3 regions of the Bradyrhizobium sp. NBAIM03 genome follow, and region 1 is predicted to be linked to each of the others. Evidence: predicted binding sites of a transcription regulator. Region 1 holds the regulator's gene; each other region holds the start of a gene.

What was found. The regulator HrcA, encoded in region 1, represses chaperone genes, less so after heat shock. The targets are predictions, from matches to a motif close to GTTAGCACTCNCNNNNNGNGAGTGCTAAC.
Region 2: I6F21_RS31525 (co-chaperone GroES) is a predicted target of HrcA. The motif match lies at 1,223-1,251, and genes of this name have one in related genera.
Region 3: I6F21_RS16395 (co-chaperone GroES) is a predicted target of HrcA. The motif match lies at 1,233-1,261, and genes of this name have one in related genera.

The regions. Positions count from the first base shown of each region.
Region 1 is NZ_JADYVS010000018.1:2,540-4,802, forward strand. Features, by position in the region: gene grpE (nucleotide exchange factor GrpE) at 1-270, opposite strand, end outside; gene hrcA (heat-inducible transcriptional repressor HrcA) at 365-1,453, opposite strand; gene rph (ribonuclease PH) at 1,622-2,263, shown strand, end outside.
Region 2 is NZ_JADYVS010000029.1:87,449-89,711, forward strand. Features, by position in the region: gene I6F21_RS31515 (protein phosphatase CheZ) at 1-269, shown strand, start outside; gene I6F21_RS31520 (hypothetical protein) at 506-1,027, opposite strand; gene I6F21_RS31525 (co-chaperone GroES) at 1,342-1,638, shown strand; gene groL (chaperonin GroEL) at 1,757-2,263, shown strand, end outside.
Region 3 is NZ_JADYVS010000009.1:192,150-194,412, forward strand. Features, by position in the region: gene groL (chaperonin GroEL) at 1-831, opposite strand, end outside; gene I6F21_RS16395 (co-chaperone GroES) at 878-1,192, opposite strand; gene I6F21_RS16400 (usg protein) at 1,569-1,856, shown strand; gene I6F21_RS16405 (tetratricopeptide repeat protein) at 1,991-2,263, opposite strand, start outside.

The DNA of each region.
Region 1 (2,263 bases):
CTGAAGATTGTCGGCGATGTCGAGCACGTCGCGCGCGAAGCCGGTGATGCCGTAGAGGCGGGCGTCGGCGACTTCCTTTGCGGTGCGCTTGCGCAAATTCTCCATCTCGGCCAGCGTCCGCAGCATGCGGTCGCGCGCTTCAGCCGCTTCCTTTTGCAGAGTTTCGACCGAACCCGGCTCGGGATCGTCGGGCATGATGTAGGGTTTCGACACCACGGGCTCGCCGGTCGCTGCAGTCGTGTCTTGGGGTTGCCGGTCTTGCTCGGTCATCGGCTCTGATCTCGAACTCGTTTCAGGGATGTTGGCCCGGATATCGTGCTTAAACCCGCGAAAATCAAGCGCCCGTGATCGGCAGAAAGGCCGGTCAGCCCCCCAACAGGCGGCTGACGATGCGGGCGGCGTAGTCCACGGTCGGGATCACGCGGGCGTAATTCAGCCTCGTCGGGCCGATCACGCCGAGAACGCCGACGATGTGGCCGGCGGCATCCCGATAGGGCGAGATGATGGTGGACGACCCCGACAGCGAAAACAGCTTGTTCTCACTGCCGATGAAGATGCGCACGCCTTCGGCGGTCTCGGCCCGGCCGAGCAGATCGATCACGCCGCGCTTGGTCTCGAGGTCGTCGAACAACAGGCGAACCCGCTCCAGATCCTCCAGCGCGTGCAGATCTTCGAGCAGATTGGCGTGGCCGCGGACGATGAGCTGACGGTCCTCGCTCTCGCCGCCGGACCAGCTGGCGATGCCGGCCGAGATCACTTTCTGTGTCAGCTGATCGAGCTCGGCACGGGCCTCGCCGAGTGCGGTCTCGAGCTCGAGCCGCGCTTCGGCCAAGGTGCGGCCGCGGATCCGCGCATTGAGGAAATTGCCGGCCTCTGTCAGCGCCGAAGAGGGAACTCCGGGCGGCAGCGTCAACACGCGGTTTTCAACCTGGCCGTCTTCGCCGACCAGGATCACCAGCGCTTTTTCCGGTTCCAGGCGGACGAATTCGATGTGCTTCAGCCGCGCATTGGATTTCGGCGTCAGCACGACGGCGGCGGCCCGGGTCAGGCCGGAGAGCCGCATCAAGGCCTGGTCCAGCGCCGCCTCGACCGATTGCGCCTCGCCGACGGACGAGAGCTGGCTCTGGATCGCCTGCCGCTCGGCCTCGTTGAGGTCGCCGACCTGCATCAGGGCATCGACGAAGAAGCGCAGGCCCAGTTCCGTCGGCAGCCGGCCGGCGGAGGTGTGCGGGGCATAGATCAGGCCGAGCTGTTCCAGATCGGCCATGACGTTGCGCACAGATGCCGGCGACAGCGGCATCGCAATCAGGCGGGAAATGTTGCGCGAGCCGACCGGCTCACCGGTCGCGAGATAGCTTTCGACAATTTGACGAAAGATGTCGCGGGAACGCTCGTTGAGCTGGGCAAGGCCTGCGCGCGGCGCGATCAGATGGATCGGATCGTGATGGGCCACAGACGGTAACTCCTCTCAGATCCTTATAATTTGTCCATCCGGGACGCGTCTGACAAGCGTGGCGTTTGCAGGCCGACGGTCAGGGGGTGAATAAGCCCTTGCCGCCCACCCCCGCCCCACCTACAAGCACCGCGAACAGCCTATTCCCGTGAGTTTTGGAGATTTCCCATGCGGCCAAGCCGCCGTGCGCCCGACGAATTGCGCCCCGTGACGCTGGAGCGCGGCGTGGTCAAATATGCGGAAGGCTCGTGCCTCGTTAAATTCGGCGACACCCATGTGCTGGTCACCGCCACGCTTGAGGACCGCCTGCCGCCCTGGCTGAAGGGGCAGGGCCGCGGCTGGGTCACCGCCGAATACGGCATGCTGCCGCGCGCGACCTCCGAACGCACCCGCCGCGAGGCCTCCGCCGGCAAGCAGAGCGGCCGCACGGTCGAGATCCAACGCCTGATCGGCCGCTCGCTTCGCACCATCGTCGATCTCGAAGCTCTCGGCGAGCGCCAGATCACGGTCGATTGCGACGTGCTCCAGGCCGACGGCGGCACGCGCACGGCCTCGATCACCGGCGCCTGGGTCGCGCTTGCCGATTGCCTCAACTGGATGAAGGCGCGCAACATGGTGAAGGCCAACGTGATGCGCGACAACGTCGCCGCGATCTCCTGCGGCATCTACAACGGCACGCCGGTGCTCGATCTCGACTATACCGAGGATTCGGAAGCCGAGACCGACGCCAATTTCGTCATGACCGGCGATGGCCGCATCATCGAGGTGCAGGGCACCGCGGAACGCGAGCCGTTCACGCAGGACGAGTTC
Region 2 (2,263 bases), on a different contig from region 1:
TCCAGGAACGCGTCATCTCGATCTTCGAAGCCTGCAACTTCCAGGACCTGACCGGCCAGCGCATCAGCAAGGTCATGGGCACGATGAAGTTCATCGAGCAGCACATCAACGCGATGATGGAGATCTGGGGCGGCGTCGACGCGATCAAGTCCCATGTGCCCGCGCAGGTCGACAACCGCAGCGAGGACGAGAAGCTCCTCAACGGCCCCAAGCTCGCCGGCGACGTCGGCCACGCCTCGCAGGACGACATCGACGCGCTGTTCGACTGAGCGGCGACGACATCGGAATAACAAAAACGCCGGCCTTGGGCCGGCGTTTTTTTGTTTTGGCCGGTGCAGATCGTGAACTCTTCTTCCCTTCTCCCCTTGTGGGAGAAGGTGGCGCGAAGCGCCGGATGAGGGGTTCTCTCCACTCGCAAGACCGTTCGTGAGGAGATAGACCCCTCACCCGTCTCGCCGCTACGCGGCGAGCCACCTCTCCCACAAGGGGAGAGGGTAAGAGACCGTCACGCCCTCGGCGCGCAGCGGACGTAGACCATGTTGCCGTAGCGGGTGCCAGCGTCCTTGTCGATGAAGCGGGTGATCATGACGCGACCGTCGAAGGAGACGATTTCGCGGTCCTGGTCGCCGGGGGTCGGGCCGGCCGGCCCGATGTAGTTCTTGCCGCTCGGCGAGCCCTTCAGCCGCAGCTCCTGCGGCGTCGCCTGGTCGGCGAGATGCATGATCACGCCACCGGAGGAACCGGCGGTGATCACGTAGGGGTTCCTGCATTGCTCACGCGCCATCTTCTCGGTGCGGGCGCGATCGGCCGGGTTCTGGAACGAGGCGAGGCCCCAGCGGCCGACGATCTCGTCGGCGCGGATGCTGGCGGGCATTTCCGGCGCGACGCCAGGTTCGGCTTCGGGCGGCGGCGGGGACGACGTGAGGGACGGCAGGTTGAAGCCGCCGCCGCAGGCGCCCAGCAGCAGCGCCAGACAAGAGGCGGCCGCCAGATTGGCAACCGTGCGCGCGTGAGCCGAACTGATCATGGCATTCCCCCGAACAAAACCATGGCCGCACCCCTCCCGCAGCCAAGCGCAAAACCGCTGCCGGAGCAATGACGTCGTTCTTTACGGCGACGCCCCGAGCGAGTTTCCAATGCCACCATCCTATATCCGCCTCAACAATCGCTTAACCACCTTTGCTTGACAGGATCGCGGCCAAGCCATATTTCCGGACCCACTATTAGCACTCGGAAAGCCCGATTGCTAAGCGCGCCGTTCGATCCTCGACGCGAGGGCGGACGGAAGCGCCGCCCCACCGACCCCACTACTTCCGAAGCGAGCCTCCAAAGGGAAACGTCATGGCTAAATCCAAATTTCGTCCGCTGCATGACCGTGTCGTGGTCAAACGTATCGACGCCGAGGAAAAGACCAAGGGCGGCATCATCATTCCGGACACGGCCAAGGAAAAGCCGTCCCAGGGCGAGGTCGTCGCCGTCGGCCCCGGCGGCCGCGACGAGACCGGCAAGCTGATCCCGATCGACCTCAAGGTCGGCGACCGCGTGCTGTTCGGCAAGTGGTCGGGCACCGAGGTCAAGATCGACAACGAAGAGCTCCTGATCATGAAGGAGTCGGACATCATGGGCGTGCTGGCCTAAGGCCGTCCGCCTGAACAGCCGCTGAATGTCATGCCCGGATCCAGGCGATCCGGGCATCCATCGTTCCGCCGCACGGCACAAGACAACACACATCACATAACACGAGGGATTGCAGACCATGGCTGCCAAAGACGTCAAGTTTTCCGGAGACGCGCGCGATCGCATGCTGCGCGGCGTCGACGTTCTCGCCAACGCCGTCAAGGTGACGCTCGGCCCGAAGGGCCGCAACGTTGTCATCGAGAAGAGCTTCGGCGCCCCCCGCATCACCAAGGACGGCGTCACGGTCGCCAAGGAGATCGAGCTCGAGGACAAGTTCGAGAACATGGGCGCCCAGATGGTGCGTGAGGTCGCCTCCAAGACCAACGACCTCGCCGGCGACGGCACCACCACCGCGACCGTGCTGGCCCAGGCCATCGTGCGCGAAGGCGCCAAGGCGGTCGCCGCCGGCATGAACCCGATGGATCTCAAGCGCGGCATCGACACCGCGGTTGCCGCCGTCATCAAGGACATCGAGAAGCGCGCCAAGCCGGTCGCCGCCTCCTCCGAGGTCGCCCAGGTCGGCACCATCTCGGCCAACGGCGATGCCGCCATCGGCAAGATGATCGCCCAGGCGATGCAGAAGGTC
Region 3 (2,263 bases), on a different contig from region 1:
CTTGACGGCCGCGACCTTCAGGCCGCCGCGCAGGCGGTTCACGACGAGGGTCGCAAGCGCTTCGCCTTCGACGTCCTCGGCGACGATGACCAGCGGCTTGCCGGTCTGCACCACGGCCTCGAGCAGCGGCAGCAGCTCGTTCAGCGAGGAGAGCTTCTTCTCGTTGATGAGGATGTAGGCATCGTCCATCTCAACGCGCATCTTGTCGGCGTTGGTGACGAAGTAGGGCGAGATGTAGCCGCGGTCGAACTGCATGCCCTCGACCACGTCGAGCTCGGTCTCGAGCGACTTGGCTTCCTCGACGGTGATGACGCCCTCGTTGCCGACCTTCTTCATGGCGTCGGCGAGGAACTTGCCGATTTCGGCATCGCCGTTGGCCGAGATGGTGCCGACCTGGGCGATCTCGTCGTTCGAGGTGACCTTCTTCGAGTTCTTCTCGAGGTCGGCCACGACGGCTTCGACCGCGAGGTCGATGCCGCGCTTGAGGTCCATCGGGTTCATGCCGGCGGCGACCGACTTGGCGCCTTCCTTCACGATCGCCTGGGCGAGCACGGTGGCGGTGGTGGTGCCGTCGCCGGCCGCGTCAGCGGACTTGGAGGCGACTTCGCGCACCATCTGCGCGCCCATGTTCTCGAACTTGTCGTCGAGCTCGATCTCCTTGGCGACGGTGACGCCGTCCTTGGTGATGCGGGGAGCGCCGAACGACTTGTCGAGCACAACGTTGCGGCCCTTCGGACCGAGCGTGACCTTCACCGCATTGGCGAGAACGTCGACGCCGCGCAGCATCTTGTCGCGCGCTTCAACCGAGAATTTGACTTCTTTGGCTGCCATCTGGATTTTTCCTTGAGGGTTTGACTGGAGGGGAGGAGAGGGGCTCTTAAGCCGCCTTCTTCTTGGACTCGCTGACTTCGAGAACGCCCATCACGTCGCTCTCCTTCATGATCAGCAGGTCCTGGCCGTCGATCTTGACCTCGGTGCCGGACCACTTGCCGAAAAGCACGCGGTCGCCGACCTTCAGGTCGATCGGGATCAGCTTGCCAGCTTCGTCGCGGCCACCGGGGCCAACGGCGACGACTTCGCCCTGGGAGGGCTTTTCCTTGGCAGTGTCGGGAATGATGATGCCGCCAGCGGTCTTCTCTTCGGCGTCGATGCGCTTGACCACGACGCGGTCGTGAAGCGGACGGAATTTCATGCAGTCCTCCTAAGCAATTGCTCGGGTTGAGGTTTTGAGTGTTAGCAATCGTTGCCCGTGAGTGCTAGCACGAGCGCGCCTGAAATAGGACAGGAATTTTGCGGGAGCAAGGGTTTGTAGCAGAAAAAATAGCAGCCGAAAGCGCGGACTGCCAGAAACCCCTCGCCATCGTTAACCGGGCAGCCGTGACCGTATTAGCACGGAGTCGTCTCTGCTGCTAAAGCATTGAATTTCAACAGCTTGTTAAACTTTTGGGCTTGAGATGAGTTGTCAGTTTGCGTCACATTTCTCTCATGTGAGCGCATCGTTTCCGGGTGGCTCCCCGGGGCACGGACCAAGCCACTCGCCGAATGCGCTCCTGCAAAGGAGGTTTGGCATGGGACTGCGCGTTGGGGGCGTTTCCGAGGAATTCCGGAAACAGATGCTGGGCTACGGGCTGACGACGGCACAAATTCTCTATCGGATGCCGGATCATCCCTCGCTGCTCCAGACCTATGTCTGGCAGAACTACGACATGTTTCCGAAATTCCCCGCGCTGACCGATTTCCTGGCGTTCTGGCAGGAGAAGCTCGACGGTCCCCTCCATTCGGTGACGGTGGCGCATTCCAAGCTGATCAAGCCGGCCGAGCTCCGCGCCGTTGACGGCGTGTTCCGCCTGCATTGAGGCCGCGTAGGGTGGATTAGCCTGCGGCGGCGCGACGCGCTGCCGCTGGCGTAATCCACCTCGCTTCTCTCCGCGTGCCGAAACAGAAACGGTGGATTACGCCTTCGGCTAATCCACCCTACGAGATCACGCAATCAGACGCCGCCGCTGCAATAACGCGTCCACATCGCGCGATAGGCCGCGTCCACCGCTCGTGCATATGAGATGGGGTTGGCCGCGGCCGTGGCGTTGATCGTTGCGGGCAGTTCGCGGCGCAATTTGTCGAGCTCGCCGGTCTCGGCCGCGCGACTGGCCGCGATCTCGACATAGGCCTCCTCGCTGTCGGCGACCCAGTCCGGCAGGCCAAGCGCGGTGAGGATGGCGCCGGCGGCGCGGCCGGGCAGGCTGTTGCCGAGCTTCGCCACCAC